3 regions of the Streptomyces sp. NPDC005794 genome follow, and region 1 is predicted to be linked to each of the others. Evidence: riboswitches for the same ligand, from Rfam matches in the RefSeq annotation. Region 1 holds a riboswitch; each other region holds the start of a gene.
The links. Region 1 has a riboswitch for cobalamin ahead of ACFYQ5_RS15330 (ABC transporter substrate-binding protein). Riboswitches for the same ligand answer to the same signal wherever they lie in the genome.
Positions count from the first base shown of each region.

Region 2: it holds a riboswitch for cobalamin, as region 1 does, so the genes downstream of both, cobN (cobaltochelatase subunit CobN) here and ACFYQ5_RS15330 (ABC transporter substrate-binding protein) in region 1, are expected to answer to the same signal.
Region 3: it holds a riboswitch for cobalamin, as region 1 does, so the genes downstream of both, ACFYQ5_RS30200 (cobalamin biosynthesis protein) here and ACFYQ5_RS15330 (ABC transporter substrate-binding protein) in region 1, are expected to answer to the same signal.

Region 1 is NZ_JBIAIN010000008.1:163,922-170,271, forward strand. Features, by position in the region: gene ACFYQ5_RS15305 (MFS transporter) at 1-874, shown strand, start outside; gene ACFYQ5_RS15310 (type B 50S ribosomal protein L31) at 978-1,241, shown strand; gene ACFYQ5_RS15315 (carbohydrate kinase) at 1,355-2,305, shown strand; gene ACFYQ5_RS15320 (acyl-CoA dehydrogenase) at 2,357-4,201, shown strand; gene ACFYQ5_RS15325 (hypothetical protein) at 4,198-4,368, shown strand; cobalamin riboswitch at 4,445-4,632, shown strand; gene ACFYQ5_RS15330 (ABC transporter substrate-binding protein) at 4,663-5,736, shown strand; gene ACFYQ5_RS15335 (FecCD family ABC transporter permease) at 5,766-6,350, shown strand, end outside.
Region 2 is NZ_JBIAIN010000021.1:48,633-54,982, reverse strand. Features, by position in the region: gene ACFYQ5_RS28855 (TetR/AcrR family transcriptional regulator) at 71-652, shown strand; gene cobN (cobaltochelatase subunit CobN) at 720-4,319, opposite strand; cobalamin riboswitch at 4,391-4,533, opposite strand; gene cobG (precorrin-3B synthase) at 4,649-5,953, shown strand; gene ACFYQ5_RS28840 (precorrin-8X methylmutase) at 6,010-6,350, shown strand, end outside.
Region 3 is NZ_JBIAIN010000023.1:52,150-58,499, reverse strand. Features, by position in the region: gene ACFYQ5_RS30205 (cobyric acid synthase) at 1-1,166, opposite strand, end outside; gene ACFYQ5_RS30200 (cobalamin biosynthesis protein) at 1,163-2,107, opposite strand; cobalamin riboswitch at 2,236-2,366, opposite strand; gene ACFYQ5_RS30195 (hypothetical protein) at 2,513-2,737, opposite strand; gene ACFYQ5_RS30190 (anion permease) at 2,750-4,012, opposite strand; gene ACFYQ5_RS30185 (class II aldolase/adducin family protein) at 4,259-4,918, shown strand; gene ACFYQ5_RS30180 (alpha/beta hydrolase) at 4,988-6,127, shown strand; gene ACFYQ5_RS30175 (hypothetical protein) at 6,313-6,350, shown strand, end outside.

The sequences.
Region 1 (6,350 bases):
CGCCGCCCTCGCGCTCGGCATGGTGCTGGGCGGCGCGCTGCCCTGGACGCTCGGCCTCGGACCGGGCCTGGGGGCCGAGCTGCGGACGCTGAGCTCGGATCTCGTCCTTCCGCTCTCCGTCCCCGTGCTCCTCGGCGTGGTGGTCGAGATCGTCTTCGTCCTCCACGTCCTGACCGCCCTGACCGAACCACCCCGCCCCCCGGCCACCCTGCGAACCGCCCTGCGGGGCGTCCCCGGTGCCATCGCCGCGGGGCTGCGGCTCGGCGCCAGGGACACGCTGGTCCGCCGCATCCTGATGACCGCCGGAGCAACGGGCACGGCGTTCGCGGCCCTCGAACTGCTCACTCCGGGCCGCGCCGCCGACCTGACCGGTTCGGCCGAGTCCGGTGCGGTGCTCTTCGCCGGACTGGCCGCCACCGGATACGTCTGTTCGGCGCTCGGCAGCCGGCTGGCACCGCTCGTCGCCCGGCTCGCCGGAGGCAGCGAACGCGCGGTTCTGACGAGCCTCGGCGCGAGCACCGCCGGTCTCCTGGCGCTCGGAGCCACGGTGTCCTTGGACGGGGCGCCTGCGCTGACCGTGGCCGCCACCGGTTACGGCCTGATCTACCTGGGCCTCGGCGCAGCCGGACCCAGCGAGAACGACCTCCTGCACCGCCGCGTCGACGCCACCGGCCGGGCGACCGCCCTCTCGGTGCAGTCGCTCTCCCTGCAACTGGTCGGGGCGGCCGGCGGGCTGACCGTCGGCGCGCTGCCGGCCGGGCCCCTCCCCTGGCTGCTCGGCGCCGTGGTGATGCTGACGGGAGCCCTGCTGTGGTCCGGCCGCGAAGCCGCCGTCCCGCCGGCCGCCGCCGTCACCGGGAACGGCGGCGGCTGACACCCCTCTGCTCCGTACGGACGCCCCGGTTCGCGCGGGGCCCCGCCCTTGGCGAGGCTGGCCCGGAGCCGGGACGCGAGATCCCGTACACCCAGGAGCAGACATGCAGCAGGACAAGCACCCTTCGTACCGTCCCGTGGTCTTCCGTGACCGCTCCGCCGGGTACGCCTTCCTGACCCGGTCCACCGCGTCGAGCGAGCAGACGATCGACTGGGACGACGGCAACAGCTACCCGGTCATCGATGTGGAGATCTCCGCCGAGAGCCACCCGTTCTTCACCGGCAAGGCACGAGTGGTCGACACCGAGGGCCAGGTCGCCAAGTTCGAGCGGCGCTACGGCGACGAAGGGCGTGGCGACGCCCCCTGAGCCCCGGGCCTCCACGGGTCCCCGCACACGGGGCAGAATCGGCGCAGCGTGTCCCGTGACAGCCGTGCCCCACCCGGGGCACCCGCCCGCGTACTCCCAGGAGACCCACCCCCATGCCCGACAGCCCCGCCCTGCTGGTCATTGGAGAATGCGTCGCCGACATCGTCCGGCTGCCGGGCGTGCCGGACCGGATCCATCCCGGCGGCAGTCCCGCGAACGTCGCGTACGGTCTGGCCAGACTGGGCCGCAGCACCACTCTGGTCACCCAGCTCGGCCCGGACCCGGTGGGGCGGCTGATCGGGGACCACCTGGCTTCGGCCGGGGTGCGGGTCCTCACGGACGGGAGCGGTGCGCCCACCCCGGCCGCCACGGTCGACCTCGACGACGCGGGCCGGGCCACGTACACCTTCGAGATCACTTGGACGCTGGGCCCGGTGGAGCGGCCCGGGGAGATGCCCCAGCATGTTCACACCGGCTCCGTCGCCACCGCCTTGGAGCCCGGCGCGGACACCGTCCTGGACCTCGTCCGGTCACTCCGGACGGAGGCGACCATCAGTTACGACCCCAATGTGAGGCCCGCGCTGATGGGTGACCACGCCCGTGCCGTACACCGGGCGGAGCGCTGTGCGGCACTGAGCGATGTCGTCAAGGCCAGCGACGAGGACCTGCTATGGCTGTATCCGGACGAGCTCCCGGAGGAGGCCGCCGGGCGGTGGCTGCGCTCCGGGCCGGCGGTCGTCCTGCTCACCCGTGGCGCAGGAGGGGCAACAGCGTTCCTGCCGGGCGCGACGGTGAGCACCGGAGCTCCGCCGGTGCCGATCACGGACACGGTGGGGGCGGGCGACGCCTTTATGTCCGGCACCCTGCACGCCCTCGCCGCCCACGGCCTGCTCGGAGCGCGGGGTCGCGCCCGGCTGCGTGCCCTGGACACCGCCGTACTGCGCGATGTACTGCGCCACGCCGTGGCCTCGGCCGCCGTGACCGTCGCACGGGCCGGCGCCCTGCCTCCCGACGAGGAGGAGCTGGCAGTGGCTCTGACCAGCGTGCCCGCCCCGGAACACTAGAGCGTCCAGGGTGTCCTCGCCCGTACCGCGGTCGTTGATTTCGTTATGACCATGACTCTTGTCCCCACCGTCCCACCGTCCACCACCGAACAGCTGACCGGCGTCCTCCTCGGTCCGGAATTCCGCCGCGAACACGGGTTCTGGCAGCGGCTGATCAGCACAGAACCGTTCCGCCGTCCCCCCGGCGGAACGTCCGAAGAGCGACTGGAACTCGCCTACGACCGTTTGCGGATCCTCAACCTCTCCCTCGACAGCGGAGCACGCCTCGCCGCCGACCCGCGCGCACTGGCCGCCCTGCACGCCTGGCTCGGCCCGGTGGACCCCGCGCTGACCACCGTGGCGGGCATTCACTACAACCTCTTCCTCGGCAGCCTCCTCGACCACGCCTGCGTGGGCCGCCGCGATCTCTCCGACTACCTCACGATGCGGCGCATCGGCACCTTCCTCTGCACGGAGGTGGCGCACGGCAACAACGCGTCGGCCATGGAGACCACCGCGACGTACGACCGTGAGCGGGACGGCTTCGTCCTGCACACCCCGAACGCGGGCGCGCAGAAGTTCATGCCCAACACCAGCCCGGCGGGCGGAGCCAAGTCCGGTCTGGTCGCCGCACGCCTGGTGGCCGACGGGTCCGACCACGGGGTACGCCTCTTCCTGGTGCCGCTCACCGACGACGAACAGCCGCTGCCGGGCATCCGGGTGCGGCGCCTCCCCGCCCGGATGGGCAGCCCGGTGGACCACTGCCTGACCTCGTTCGACCGGCTCTTCGTGGCGCGGGACGCCCTGCTGGGATCCGACGAGGAAGGGCACCCCCCCGGCGAGTTCAGGACCGGACCGGGCGACAGGCGGCGGCGTTTCCTGACCTCGATCGGGCGGGTCGTCCCCGGCCGGATCTCGATGAGCGCCTGCGCGGCGGGCTCGGCCCGCGCGACCCTCGCCGTCGCCGTGCGCTACGGCGGGCACCGGCTGATCTCCGGGACCCGGGGCGCGCCCCCGGTGCCCGTCAACGCGCACCGGACCCACCACGGACCGCTCGCCTCGGCCATGGCCACGGTCTTCGCCATGAGCCTGCTCCACCGCAGGGCACAGGAGCGGTGGGAAGCCAGTACGGAGAAGGACGGCCGGAGGGACGCGGGCAGGCTCGTCGACGTCGCCAAGGCATGGATCACCTGGCGGGCCCGTGACGTCATCGTCGAGAGCCGTGAACGCTGTGGCGCGCAGGCCCTGCTGGAGAACAACGGCATGACCGAGCTCGTCACGGGAGTGGAGGGAGCCATCACCGCGGAGGGCGACAACATCGCCTTGTACGCCAAGGCGGCGACCGACATGCTCTTCGCCGCCGAGCCCGGCCGGGCGGACGTCCCGGACCGGGGCCCGCACCCCGGTGACCTGGCCGAACCGCGTTTTCTCGGCGAACTCCTCGGCGCGGTCCAGGACATCTGGTTCGCCCGGGCGAGAGACCGCGCGCAGCGGGCGCCCGGCACCGACCTCCTCGAGCGGTGGAATGCGGCCTCGGGCCCCGCCCTGCGCGGGGTCGAGGCCTATGCGTACCGCGAGGCCGCCGCGGCCTACGCCGAGGCCCGCGCGGCGCTGCCCGAGGGGGGCGCCAGGGACCGGCTGGGAGAGTTGGAACGGCTGTTCGCCGTCGAATGGGTGGCCCGCAACAGCGGCGATCTGCTCGCCGCAGGCCTCCTGAGCGCCGGTCAGGTCGAAGCCCTCGCGGAGAACGCCGAGCAGCTGATCACGGCCGTCGCCGCGCACGCCCCGCAACTGGCCGAATCCTTCGCCCTGCCCGAGAAGCTGCTCGCCGACTGGCCGATCGCCGGACCCGGCTACGCGAAGGCGTACGACGATCCCCTCGGACCCTGGAACGCCGGCCCGGAGAACGCCCGATGAACGCCATGGCCAAGGGGCGGGCCGCGTGCGGACGCCTCGGGGAGAGCCTGGAGATCCTGGGCCTGCGCGTCGTTCTGCTGGCCTACTGGGGCACGGTGTCCATGATCGCCCGCCGGGGCGGACAGCCGCAGGCGCAAGGCGGCGAATCGGTTCACCCCAAGGGCTGACCCGCCCGAAGGCCGGTACGGAGGGGTGCCCGCGCCGTACCGGCCGTCAAGCCCCCGAAACCCGCGACGCGCCGCGTGATAGCTTGCAGACGCCAGTCACACTCCACGTGGAGTCAGGGAATCCGGTGCGAATCCGGAGCTGACGCGCAGCGGTGAGGGGGACGGGCGGGGCCACTGCCACTGGGACACCCTCGGGTGCACCGGGAAGGCGTCCCGTCCGGACGAACCCGAGTCCGAAGACCTGCTGGCACCCGCTTCCGTACCGGGGGCGGAACACCGTAGCGGGCTTCGCGCATGAGCCCAGAGACGCCGAGGGACTCCGTGCCGCCCATAGCCAGCACCGTACGCCGAACCGCCCTGCTCGTCGCGGGACTCGTCCTGCTGACCGCCTGCGACGGGGGCGGGAGCACGTCCGACGGCGAGGCACGGGAAGGCGCCGCCGCCGGCTTCCCCGTGACGCTGAAGAACTGCGGTCGCACGGTGACCGTCGACGCGGCACCGCGTCACGCCGTCTCCCTCAACCAGGGATCGACGGAGATCCTGCTCGCCCTGGGCCTCGCCGGCCGGCTCGCCGCCACCGCGACGTGGACGGACCCGGTGATGAAGGGGCTGGAGAAGGACGAAGCCACCGTGCCGCGTATCGCCGAGAACCAGCCCTCCTCCGAGAAGGTCCTCGCCGAGGAACCCGACTTCGTCAGCGCCTCGTTCGAATCCACTCTCGGCAAGGGCGGTGTGGCATCCCGCGACCAGTTCGAGGAACTGGGCGTACCGACGTACCTCTCGCCCACCGACTGCGCGGGCAAGGACCACACAGGCAGCAGCGACGGCTCCCGTACCGAGCCTCTGACCATGGACCGCGTGTACGGCGAAGTACGCGACCTGGCCGAGGTGTTCGGCGTCCCGGAGCGGGGTGAGGAGCTGGTCACCAGCCTCCGGGACCGCGTCGACAAGGCGACCGAGGGCATCGACGCCTCCGGTACCACGATGCTCTACTGGTTCGCCGACGCCGAGGCCCCGTACCTGGCGGGCTGCTGCGGAGCCCCCGGCATCATCACCGAGGAACTCGGCGCGGAGAACGTCTTCGACGACACCCACGAGGAATGGCCCCAGATCAACTGGGAGACCGTCGCCGACCGCAACCCCGACGTGCTGGTCATCGGCGACCTGACCCGTAAGTCGCAGACGGCCGAGAGCGCCGCGAAGAAGATCGAGTTCCTGGAGTCCAACCCCGCCACGAAAAACCTGGACGCCGTGCGGCACAAGCGGTACGTCCTGCTCAGCGGCCAGGCCATGAACCCGACCATCCGGACCGTGGAGGGCGTGGAGCGCGTCGCGGCGGGGCTGCGTTCGTTCGGACTCGCGGGGTGACGAGGACCGAACACGCTCCGGACACACACGTGGAGCAGCCACCCGCGGTCCGTACGGCCGCAGGAGCCCGGCGCCTGCGCGACGGCGTGCTGTGGGGCGCCGGGATCGCCCTGCTGCTCCTGTCCGTCGCGGTCGCCGTCACCATCGGACCCGCCCGCGTCTCCGTCCCCGACGTCTGGTCCGTGGTGGCCTCCCACCTCGGCCTCGCCGACGCGCGGCTGACCCCCATACGCGACGGCATCATCTGGAATCTGCGCATGCCCCGCACCCTGCTCGCCGCGGTGTGCGGAGCCGGGCTCGCGGTGTGCGGCACCGTGATGCAGTCGCTGCTGCGCAACCCGCTCGCCGACCCGTTCGTCCTCGGCGTCTCCTCCGGGGCGTCCACCGGGGCGGTCGTGGTCGTCATCCTGGGCGTCGGCGGGGGAGCGGTGTCGATCTCGGGCGGCGCCTTCGTCGGAGCCCTGTGCTCGTTCGCCCTCGTCCTGCTGCTCAGTCATTCCCTCGGCGGTTCCACCGACCGGGTGGTCCTCTCCGGGGTCGCGGCCATGCAGCTCTTCTCCGCGCTCACCTCCTTCGTCGTGATGACCGCGGCCGACGCCGAACAGACCCGCGGC
Region 2 (6,350 bases), on a different contig from region 1:
ATAGCCTGCGGCTGCCCGTGACGCTTGTCAAGGCAGAAAGGAGACAGACCAGTCTGTTAACGTGAAGTCCATGCCAGCGCAGCCCTCACCGCCCCCACGCTCGGCGGCTCGCGACCGGCTCCTCGCCACCGCGGCCGACGTCTTCTACGCGGACGGCATCCACGCCGTCGGCGTGGACCGGCTGATCGCGGCGGCCGGAGTCACCAAAGCGACGTTCTACCGGCACTTCCCCTCGAAGGAAGACCTCGTCCTGGCCTATCTGCGGCTGCGGGACGCGGCCGTCCGGGCCGACGTCGAGCGCGCCGTCGCCACGGCCCGGGACCCGCGCGGGCAGGTGGACGCCGTGATGGGGTGGCTGGCCGAAGAGGTCTGCGGTCCCGGTTTCCGGGGCTGCCCGTTCATCAACGCGGCGGCCGAGTACCCGGACCCGGAACACCCGGTCCGGGTCCTGGTGGCCGAACACCGCATCTGGTTCCGCGACACCCTCGCCGCGGTGCTGCGCGCGGCGGGCCACCCGGAGCCACTCGCGGCCGCGGCCTCACTGCTGCTGGCGCGCGACGGGGCGATGGTCGGGGGCTACCTCGACGGCACGGACGCCCGCGCCACTCTGCTGCGTACGGCCGACGCGCTCCTGGCGCACGTCGACCGCTGAGCCCCGCCGGCCCGGGCCCCTCCGCTGCCGGACAGGGAGCGGGTCACCCGCTCCCCGTCCGGGCCGCTCAGTCCTCGCCCTCCAGGTCGCCTTCCGTCTCCAGGAACACCTGGCGCAGCGCTTCGAGCACCGCCGGGTCGGGCTTCGCCCACATGCCCCGGGACTCGGCCTCCAGGAGGCGCTCGGCGATGCCGTGCAGCGCCCAGGGGTTCGCCTGCTGGAGGAACTCGCGGTTCGTGGGGTCCAGGACGTACGTCTCGGTCAGCTTGTCGTACATCCAGTCCGCGACCACGCCCGTCGTCGCGTCGTACCCGAAGAGGTAGTCGACCGTCGCGGCGAGCTCGAAGGCGCCCTTGTAGCCGTGGCGGCGCATCGCCTCGATCCACTTCGGGTTGACCACCCGGGCGCGGAAGACCCGGGACGTCTCCTCGACCAGGGTGCGGGTGCGGACCGTCTCGGGGCGGGTCGAGTCGCCGATATACGCCTCGGGAGCGGTGCCCTTCAGCGCGCGTACGGTCGCGACCATGCCCCCGTGGTACTGGAAGTAGTCGTCCGAGTCCGCGATGTCGTGCTCACGGGTGTCGGTGTTCTTCGCCGCCACCGCGATCCGCTTGTACGCCGTCTCCATCTCGTCCCGCGCCGGGCGTCCGTCCAGCTCACGGCCGTAGGCGTAGCCGCCCCACACCGTGTACACCTCGGCGAGGTCGGCGTCCGTGCGCCAGTCGCGGGAGTCGATGAGCTGGAGCAGCCCGGCGCCGTACGTCCCCGGCCGGGAGCCGAAGATCCGGGTGGTGGCGCGCCGCTCGTCGCCGTGTTCGGCCAGATCGGCCTGCGTGTGGGCCCGTACGAAGTTCTGCTCGGCGGGCTCGTCGAGCGAGGCCGCCAGGCGTACGGCGTCGTCCAGCAGGCCGATGGTGTGCGGGAACGCGTCGCGGAAGAAGCCGGAGATCCGCAGCGTGACGTCGATCCGGGGGCGGCCCAGCTCCTCGTAGGGGATCGCCTCCAGGCCGGTCACCCGGCGCGAGGCGTCGTCCCAGACGGGGCGGACACCGAGCAGGGCGAACGCCTCCGCGATGTCGTCGCCCGCGGTGCGCATCGCGCTGGTGCCCCACAGGGACAGGCCGACGGAGGTGGGCCAGTCGCCGTTGTCCGCGCGGTAGCGCTCCAGGAGCGAGTCGGCGAGGGCCTGGCCGGTCTCCCAGGCGAGGCGCGACGGAACGGCCTTCGGGTCCACGGAGTAGAAATTGCGGCCGGTCGGCAGGACGTTGACCAGGCCCCGGAGGGGGGAACCCGACGGGCCGGCGGGGACGAAGCCGCCGTTCAGCGCGTGGACCGCGTGGTCGAGTTCGTCGGTCGTCGCGGCGAGGCGGGGCACGACCTCACGGGCCGCGAAGTCGAGGATGTCGGCGACGGCCTGCGGGTGTCCTGCGGCCACCCCGGCGACGGCCGCCGGGTCCCAGTCCGCGTCGTCCATCGCCTGGACGAGCGCCCGGGCCTTCTCCTCGGTCTCGTCGGCGGCCGTGCGGGTGGCCGCGGACTCGTCCAGGCCGAGCGCCTCGCGCAGCCCGATCAGCGAAGTCGTACCGCCCCAGATCTGGCGGGCGCGCAGGACGGCGAGGACCAGGTTGACGCGGTCCTTCCCGGCCGGGGCGCTGCCCAGGACGTGCAGCCCGTCGCGGATCTGGACGTCCTTGATCTCACAGAGCCAGCCGTCGAGATGCATGATGAACTCGTCGAAGCCCTCGTCCTCCGGGCGGTCCTCGAGGCCCAGGTCGTGGTCGAGCTTCGCGGCCTGGATGAGGGTCCAGATCTGGGCGCGGACGGCCGGCAGCTTGGCCGGGTCCATCGCGGCGATCTGGGCGTGCTCGTCGAGGAGTTGCTCGAGGCGGGCGATGTCGCCGTAGCTGTCGGCGCGGGCCATCGGCGGCACGAGGTGGTCGACGAGGGTGGCGTGCACACGGCGCTTGGCCTGGGTGCCCTCACCGGGGTCGTTCACCAGGAACGGATAGACCAGCGGAAGGTCGCCCAGCGCGGCGTCGGGGCCGCAGGCGGCGGACAGTCCGGCGTTCTTGCCGGGCAGCCACTCCAGGTTGCCGTGCTTGCCGAGGTGGATCATCGCGTCGGCGCCGAAGCCGTTGTCGTCGGCGGACGCGGCGATCCAGCGGTACGCGGCCAGGTAGTGGTGCGAGGGCGGCAGATCGGGGTCGTGGTAGATCGCGATCGGGTTCTCGCCGAAGCCGCGCGGCGGCTGGATGAGGATCAGCAGGTTGCCGCGGCGCAGGGCCGCGAGCACGATGTCGCCCTCGGGGTTGCGGGACCGGTCGAGGAACATCTCGCCGGGCGCCGGGCCCCAGTGCTGCTCGACGGACTCGCGGAGCTCGGCGGGGAGCGTGGCGAACCAGCGGCGGTAGTCGGCGGCGGGGATGCGGACCGGGTTGCGGGCCAGCTGCTCCTCGGTGAGCCACTCCTGGTCATGGCCGCCGGCCTCGATCAGCGCGTAGATCAGCTCGTCGCCGTCACCGGAGACCAGGCCCGGGATGTCCTCCTCGGGCCCGAAGTCGTACCCCTCGGCGCGGAGCCTGCGCAGCAGGGCGACGGCGCTGGCGGGGGTGTCGAGGCCGACGGCGTTGCCGATGCGGGAGTGCTTGGTCGGGTAGGCGGACAGGACGAGCGCGATCCGCTTCTCGGCGGCCGGGACGTGGCGGAGCCGGGCGTGCCGTACGGCGATCCCGGCGACCCGGGCGGCACGCTCGGGGTCGGCGACGTACGCGGGCAGACCGTCCTCGTCGATCTCCTTGAAGGAGAACGGCACCGTGATCAGGCGGCCGTCGAACTCGGGGACGGCGATCTGGGTGGCCGCGTCCAGCGGGGAGACACCCTCGTCGTTCTCCTCCCAGGCCGCACGGGGGCTGGTGAGGCAGAGCGCCTGGAGGACCGGTACGTCGAGGCCGGTGAGGGCGCCCGCGTCCCAGGACTCGTCGTCGCCGCCGGCCGACGCGGTGGCGGGCTTGGTGCCCCCCGCGGCGAGGACCGTCGTCACGATGGCGTCGGCGGCGCGGAGTTCGTCGATGAGCTCGGGCTCGGGGGTACGGAGCGAGGCGACGTACAGCGGCAGGGGGCGTGCGCCCGCGTCCTCGACGGCGGTGCAGAGCGCCTCGATGAACGCGGTGTTCCCGCTCATGTGGTGGGCGCGGTAGTAGAGCACCGCGACCGTCGGGCCGGTGACGTCCCGGGCCGTCCGCTCCAGCGGGCCCCAGGCGGGGGCGGGGGCGGGCGGCTCGAAGCCGTGGCCGGTGAGCAGCACGGTGTCGGAGAGGAAGCGCGCCAGCTGCTCCAGGTTGGCGGGCCCGCCGTGCGCGAGGTAGGCGTGCGCCTCCGCCGCGATGCCGATGGGCACCGTGGAGGCGGCCATCAGCTGGGCGTCGGGGGCCTGTTCACCGGTGAGGACGACGACGGGCCGGCCGGTGGCGAGGACCTGGTCGAGTCCCTCCTGCCAGGCGCGGACACCACCGAGGAGACGCACGACGACGAGATCCGTGCCCTCCAGGAGCTGCGGCAGGTCCTCGACGGAGAGCCGGGACGGGTTCGCGTAACGGAAGCCGACCGGGCCGCCGGAGGCACGGGCGCTGAGCAGGTCGGTGTCGGACGTCGACAGGAGCAGGATCATGCGGCGTCAGTCCTTCCCCGGGGTGTCCACGCCCCGGGCGGTGTCGGATTGGGGTCTCCCCTGCTCGGACGGATCCGAGACCTCGGGGAGGGGAGTTCCTGACTCGCACGGCCGGACGGCCGGGCTCACAGTGGCGGGACCGCGCCGGAATCTCACCGGGCTTCCTCCCCTGTCGCCGTATGGCGATGGCGGACCCAACGGACCGCCGCTAGGCATAGTAGGCGGCAGGTGGGGGGTCCTGACCAGACGGCCCCCCGCCCTGACCGGGGCCGGCAGCGGTGTCCCGTAGGTCACAGTGACCGTCGGGGTGTGCCACGGTCACGGTCGGTATGCTCGCCGCCATGTCCGCCTCCTCCCTTCCGTCCCGGTCTCCGGGCGACGCGTGTGCCCGGAGCAGCGGCGACGCCTGCCCCGGCGCGCTGCGGCTGCACCGGGCGGACGACGGCGCGCTGGCGCGGATCCGCATACCCGGCGGGGTGTTGACGCCCCACCAGGCAGAGGCGCTGGGCCGGGCCGCCGAGCGCTTCGGTGACGGTGAGCTGCATCTCACCTCCCGCGGCAACGTGCAGCTGCGCGGGCTCGCGCCGGACTGCGGCGTGGAACTGGCCGGCATGCTGAGCGGGGCCGGGCTGCTGCCCTCCGAACCTCATGAGCGCGTACGCAACGTGGTCGCGTCCCCGCTCTCCGGGCTGGACGGCCTCGGGGCCGTGGACGTCAGACCGTGGCTGACCGAGCTGGACCGGATTCTCTGCGGAAACGACCGGGCCACAGCGCTCTCCGGACGCTTTCTGTTCGCGCTCGACGACGGCCGCGGCGACGTGGACGCTCTCGGCGCCGACCTCACGCTCATCGGCCGGGCCGGCGGGAGCGCGCTGCTGCGCATCGGGGAGCGCGACGCCGTTCTCCGCGTACCCGCCCCCGACGGCCCCCGCGCCGCGATCGTCGCCGCCGAGGCCTTCCTGGACGCGGCCCGGGAGACCGGCGCCTGGCGGGTGAAGGACCTGCCGCACGACGCGACCGCCGCGCTGCCCGCCGACGTCGTACGACGGCTCGGGCAGGCCGGGATCACCGGCGCACCGGAGTCCCGTCCCCGCCCTTCCGAAGCCCGGCCCCCGGTCCCCGGCCGCGTCCCCGGCAGCCGCAGCGAGGCCGCGCTGTCCGTCGGCGTACCGCTGGGGCGGCTGGACCGGGCGCAGTGGCGGCTGCTGGCCGGCGCCGGCGGACTACGGCTCACGCCCTGGCGCGGAGCCGTGGTCACCGGCATCGCGCCCCACCGTGCGGACGGCCTGCTGAGCGAGCTCGCAGGGGCCGGTCTGATCACCGGGCCCGGCTCCCCGTGGGCCGGTGTCGGGGCCTGCATCGGGCAGCCCGGCTGTGCGAAGTCGCTGGCCGACGTACGGGCCGAGGCGGGGGCCGCCGTCGGACCGGCCGGACGGCTCCCTGTGTACTGGTCCGGGTGCGAACGCCGCTGCGGCCACCCCCACGGGGAGTGGATCGACGTCGTCGCCACCCCCGGAGGACACCGGATCTCCCATGTGCGGGGAGACCGGAACACCGAGGCGGCAACGGTCCTGGACAACGACCCGGTCGTGCTCGCCGCCACCGTGGCGGCCGCCCGGGGCGCGCGCACCTGACCACCACGCATCACCCCCCCCTGTCCGACCGGTTCGATGAAGAAAGCGACAGCACTGTGCACCAGTACGAGAAGGACGGACCGGCGATCTACCGCCAGTCCTTCGCCACCATCCGCGCGGAGGCGGATCTGGCAGGGCTGCCCGCCGACGTGAGCCAGGTCGCCGTCCGCATGATCCACGCCTGCGGCATGGTCGACCTCGTACGCGATCTCGCCTTCTCACCGAACGCGGTGGCCGATGCCCGCGCGGCCCTGCGCTCCGGCGCCCCGATCCTGTGCGACGTGGCCATGGTCGCCAGCGGTGTCACCCGTAAGCGGCTGCCCGCGGACAACGAGGTCATCTGCACCCTGTCCGACCCCGCCGTCCCCGAACTGGCCGCGAAGCTCGGCACCACCCG
Region 3 (6,350 bases), on a different contig from region 1:
CCGAGCGCCGACCCGACGGGCCGCCCCAGGACCTTCTCCCGGCCGAAGCGGACCCGCACCGGCAGCAGCCCGAGCCCCTCGACCAGACCGGCCCGTGACTCCACGTCGTCCTCGACGCGCTCACCCAGCACCTGGAACCCGCCGCAGATCCCCAGTACCGGCCGCCCCTCGGCGGCCCGCCGCCGCAGCGCGTCGGCGAGTCCCCGCTCGCGCAGCCACGCCAGCGCCTTCACGGTGCCCCGCGTCCCGGGCACGATCACGAGGTCGGCGTCGGCGAGCTCCTCCGCCCGGTCCACGAACCGCACCACCACACCCGGCTCGGCCGCCAGGGCGTCCACATCGGTGAAGTTCGACATCAGCGGTACGGCGCACACCGCGACCCGCAACACGTCCTCACCGTGCGGCGGCGCCACGACCGACTCCCGTACGGCGCCCCGCATCGACACCCGCAGCCCGTCCTCCTCGTCGATGCCCAGCCCGTGGGCGTACGGCAGCACCCCGTACGTCCGCCGGCCCGTGAGCCCGAGCAGCATGTCGAGACCGGGCTCCAGCAGAGACACGTCACCACGGAACTTGTTGACGAGATATCCGGCGACCAGCGACTGGTCCTCGGGGCTCAGCAGCGCCGTCGTACCGAAGAACGAGGCGAACACACCGCCCCGGTCGATGTCGCCGACCACCAGCACGGGAAAGCGCGCGGCCCGGGCGATGCCCATGTTCACGATGTCCGTACGCCGCAGATTGATCTCGGCCGGACTGCCCGCCCCCTCGCAGATCACGGCGTCATACGTGCCCCGCAGCTGCTCCAGACAGTCAACGACCGTCCCCAGCAGCGCCTCCTGGCGCCCTCCGTGATAGCCGCGCGCACTCATCTCGCCGACCGGCTTTCCCATCAGTACGACCTGGCTCGACCGGTCACCGCCGGGCTTGAGCAGCACCGGGTTCATCAGCGCCGACGGCTCCACCCGGGCGGCCTGCGCCTGCATCGCCTGGGCCCGGCCGATCTCCGCGCCCTCCCGGGTGACGAACGAGTTCAGCGACATGTTCTGCGCCTTGAACGGTGCGACCTTCACCCCCTGGCGCACCAACCACCGGCAGATCCCGGCCGTGACGACGCTCTTGCCCGCGTCCGACGTGGTTCCCGCGACCAGCAGCCCGCCGCTCATTCGCCTCTCCGTCCCATGGCCGACCGCCCCACCGCACACACGGCGAGGGCCAGCACACTCACCCGGCGCGACAGCCGCACCGCGCGTTCGATGTCCGTGACCCGCACGTCCCGGCCGGCCCCGCCGTTGAGCACGGGCCGGTGCTCGACCCGCCCGCCGTACGCGAGGGTGCCGCCGAGCCGTACGCCGAGCGCGCCCGCGAACGAGGCCTCCACCGGGCCCGCGTTGGGGCTGGGATGCCGGCCCGCGTCGGCCCGCCAGGCCCGGACGGCCTCGCGAGGGCGTCCCCCGGCGGCCACGGCGAGCACGGCGGTGAGCCGGGCCCCGGGCCAGCCGGCGACGTCGTCGAGCCGGGCGGATGCCCAGCCGTAGCGCCGGTAGCGGGGCGACGTGTGCCCGACCATGGCGTCGAGCGTGTTGACGGCCCGGAAGGCGACCAGTCCGGGCACTCCGCCGAGTGCACCCCACACCAGGGCTCCCACGACGGCGTCCGACGTGTTCTCGGCGACGGACTCCACCACCGCGCGGGCGATCTGCTGCGCGTCCAGTGCCTGCGGATCACGGCCGCACAGATGCGGCAGCCGCTCCCGGGCCAGCTCGACGTCCCCGGCGGCCAGCGCCCCGCCGATGGCGCGCGCCTCGCGGCCCAGCGAGGTGCCACCGACGACGGACCAGGTGGCGGCGGCGGTCAGCGCCACGGCGGCGGCGGGACGGTCCCGTACGGCACGGGCGGCCAGCGCGGCGGCGCCCGTGGCACCCCCGGCACAGACGAGCGCGTGCAGGGCACCCCAGCCACGGTGATCGCGCCACAGACGGCCCTCGGCCCCCGCCGCGGCACGCCCGAAGGCGGCGACGGGGTGACCCCGCCGGGGGTCACCGAGCAGCAGGTCGCCGATCAGACCGGCGGCGGCGCCGTACGCGAAGATGCGGTCGGCTCGCACCGCTCAGCCGGCCGTCGCGCCTCGAAGGACCTTCACAGCGGGTGGTACGGCGACCGACGCAGGGCAGCCAGGCATGGCGTATGTCCTCACTCAGGGTCCGCGCCCTGGTTCGACGTGACCGGCGACGAGAGTCTCCTGGCTTCCGGATCCGCAGGTCCTCCGGCCTTCCAGCCCGCGGTGACGGGCCGTGACTTCCGTGTGGAGGCTGCTCCCCGGTGACAGTGGCGGGACCGCGCCGGATTCGCACCGGCTTCCTCTTCTGTCGCCGTACATGGCTCCGGCAGTCCACCACGCGCCGCGAACGCCCGTCAACCTGCCGCTGACCTGCGAGGCTTCAGTGTGCTCAGACGCACACCGGCCGGACACACACGGGGTGTGTCCGGCCGGTGCGCGTCTGAGCGGAGGTCAGGCGACGATCAGATAGATCCCGTACGCGACCGCCGCCAGGCACAGCCCGAAGCAGGCGTACGCGCCGGTGCGCGCCAGGACGCCGGCCCCGCCGCCGCCCTGCGCCGTCGGCGTCTGCTTGGCGAGGCCCGTGATGCCGAGGGTGAAGAGGCCGACCAGCGCCACGGTGATCACGAGGCTGACGCCGAAGACGGAAGCGAGAGCTGCCCAGTCGATGTTCATGCGGATCTGTCCTTACACCGTGGCCGGCCGGGCCGGGTCGGCCGGGGTCTCGGCCGTCGTGGCCGGAGCGTGGATGGTGGTCTTGAGCTCGGTGGCGGCCACACCGGCGGGCGGCGGGCTGACGGCCGCGATGGCGGTCGTGACGACGCCCGCGGGCTCGTCCTCGGGCTCGTTGACATTGGTGTGGTCGACCGGCTTGCGGCGCGACACCAGCCAGATGGCGCCGGAGCCGGCGACGAGCAGGACGGCGACCACGGCGACGCCCCAGGGGCCCTGCTTGGTCAGGAACTCGGCACCCGCGCCGACCAGTCCGGCGGCCGGCAGCGTCAGACCCCAGGCGATGAACATCCGGGTGGCGGTGGACCAGCGGACCACGCCCCCCTTGCGTCCGAGGCCCGCGCCCATGACGGCGCCGGAGCAGGACTGCGTGGTGGAGAGGGAGAAGCCGAGGTGCGAGGAGGCCAGGATGACCGTGGCCGCGCTCGTCTGGGCCGCGAAGCCCTGCGGCGGACGCAGGTCGGTGAGGCCGCTGCCCATGGTGCGGATGATGCGCCAGCCGCCGAGGTAGGTGCCCAGCGCGATGGCGATACCGGCGGAGGCGATGACCCAGACCGGCGGGTTGGAGCCGGGGGAGAGGACGCCACCGGTGACCAGGGCCAGGGTGATGATGCCCATGGTCTTCTGCGCGTCGTTGGTGCCGTGGGCGAGCGAGACGAGACCGGCCGAGGCGATCTGGCCGGCGCGGTACCCCTTGGCGGTCGACTTCAGCTGCGCCGGATCCGTGATCTTCCGGTTCAGGCGGTACGTCAGCTTCGTGGCCAGCAGGGCGGCGAGACCGGCGACGACGGGCGCGGCGATCGCGGGCAGCAGGACCTTCGTGACGACGGTGCCGCCGTTGATCGAGGACCAGCCGGCCGACATGACCGCGGCGCCGATGAGGCCGCCGAAGAGTGCGTGGGAAGAGCTGGAGGGCAGGCCGACCAGCCAGGTCAGCAGATTCCACAGGATGGCGCCGACGAGCGCGGCGAAGATGACCTCGGTTCTGAGGCCGTTCTCATTGATGATCCCGCCGGAGATCGTCTTGGCGACCTCCACCGACAGGAACGCGCCGACGAGGTTGAGAACGGCGGACATGGCCACCGCTGTCTTGGGCTTGAGAGCGCCGGTCGAGATGGTGGTGGCCATCGCGTTGGCGGTGTCGTGGAAACCGTTCGTGAAATCGAACACGAGAGCTGTCACGATCACGATCGCGAGCAGCAGCGTGATGTGTTCCATTTACCCAGGCAATCGTTCGACGTCATTGGCACGTGGAACGTAAGCAACCAGGGTGAACGGAAGGTGAACTGGACAGGGCGGCATGGTGACCCCATGCGCGTATGTCGATTCCGCTTGTGTGCGTGCGGTGCTGTCGGGTGCCTCCGCGCCGGTGCGGGAACCGGCCGCACCCGGCGTCCGGCGTCCGGATCGAGCCCGATATGTCCCCTTGAGGAGACGTCGGTCACGTGACCCTAGGATCCCCGCATGAGTGATGTGCGTACGGACGCGGTCGAACGGGCTTGGGACGGGGTCGTCGAGACGGCCCGGAGGACGGCGGCGGACGGCCTGGTCGTCGGCACCTCGGGCAACGTGTCGGCCCGGGCCGGCGGAATCGTGCTGGTCACCCCCAGCGGGGTGCCCTACGACCGGCTGGGCCCCGGGGACGCGGTCGGCGTCGACCTCGAAGGGCGTCAGGTCCTGGGCGACCTGGTCCCGACCAGCGAGCTCCCGCTCCACCTGGCCGTCTACCGCGAGACCGACGCCGCGGCTGTCGTCCACACGCACGCCGTGCACGCCACGGCCGTCTCCACCCTCGTCCCCGAGGTACCGCTCGTGCACTACGCCGCGGCCATGCTCGGCGGCACCGTCCGCACCGCCGCCTACGCGCGCTACGGGACGCGGGAGCTCGCCGACAACATGCTGGCCGCCCTGCGCGACCGCACGGCCTGCCTGCTGCAGAACCACGGCACCGTCACCTACGGAGCGACCCTCGACGAGGCCTACGACCGCACCGCCCAGCTCGAATGGATGTGCAGGCTCTGGCTCACCGCGAGCTCCGTTCCCGGGCACCGGCCGAACCTCCTCACCCCCGCCCAGCTGCGCGACGTGCAGGACGCCCTGGAGGGGTACGGCCAGCCCGGCTGAGCCCGGCGCGCCGCACCGTACGGCCGACGCCCACTGGCAGCCGACGTCGCCGCCCGGGACACTGGAGCCGTGCGCCCGGCAACAGCGGCGGCAGTGGCCGCCACCTCGATCCTCGGCGTCGGCGCGGCAGCGGTCGCCGCCGGCCGCTACGCCAGCGACGCCGCCCTCGGGGCGCCCTCGCCACACCCCTTCCCGGGCGACCGCCGGCTCACCGTGCACGCCACCGCGGCCGGGCAGATCACCCTGACCCGCTCCTTCACCGCGCTGCGCCCCGGCACGTACGGACTGACCGGCCGAGGCGTCCACGCGGTGGTCGGCCCGGTGATCGAACAGCCGCCCGGCGGTTCCGCGGCCTCCGCCGACACCGTCGTACGCCGGCTGGAACGCGTGACCCTCGGCAGCCTGAAGCCGGGCGCCAGGGTCCGCCTCACCCCGGAGCTCCACCGCGGCGACCCGCTCACCGCCCTCGGCCTCGGATACAAGGAGGTCGAGGTCCCCGGCGAGCTCGGCGCCCTGCCCGCCTGGTTCGTGCCCGGCGCCCGCGACACCTGGGTGATCACCGTCCACGGTCTCGGCGCCACCCGGGACCACCCCATGAACGTGATGGGGTTCCTCCACACCCAGCAGCTTCCCGTGCTCGACCTGGCCTACCGCGGTGACGCGGGTGCCCCGCGCTCCCCGGACGGCCTCGCCCACCTCGGTGAGTCCGAATGGCGCGACCTCGACGCGGCCATCCGCTACGCCGTGCGTTACGGGGCCGAGAAGGTCATCCTCCACGGCTGGTCCTCGGGAGCCTCGATGGCCCTGCACGCGGCCGTCAACTCCGCCCTCCGTGATCGCATCAGCGGCCTCGTCCTCGACTCCCCGGTCCTGGACTGGAAGACCACTCTGCGGGCGCTCGCCTCGGCCCGGGGCGTGCCCTCCGCGCTGCTTCCGCTGGCCGTCCGGGCCGCACAGGGCCAGACCGGACTGCGCGGCGCCCCGCTCCTGGACACCTCGGTGCCGACGGCCCTGCACGCCCCCACGCTCATCGTCCACGGCCCCGACGACACCCTGGCCCCCTGGCGGCAGTCCCGGGAACTCGCCGCACGCCGCCCCGACCTGGTGACCCTGCACTCCGTACCGCAGGCTCCGCATGCGGCGATGTGGAATGCCGACCCGGACGGCTACGAGGAGGCACTCCGGCGCTTCCTCACGCCCCTGATGTGAGCTGATGCGGCGGAACCGCCCGGTTGGTGCCCCGGTTCCGTTGCCTCCCGTATCCCGGTGACACGGCTTCCGTTTGGGCTTTCGGCCCGTCAGAGGCAAGACTGCTCCTCGTGACGTCCCGTACCCCGCGCGACTCCAGGCTGCGACTTGTCCGCCCGCGACCCCAGGCGACCGCCCGTAGGGCCGTGACGACCCGGTACGCCAGGCCGGCCCCCCGCCCACC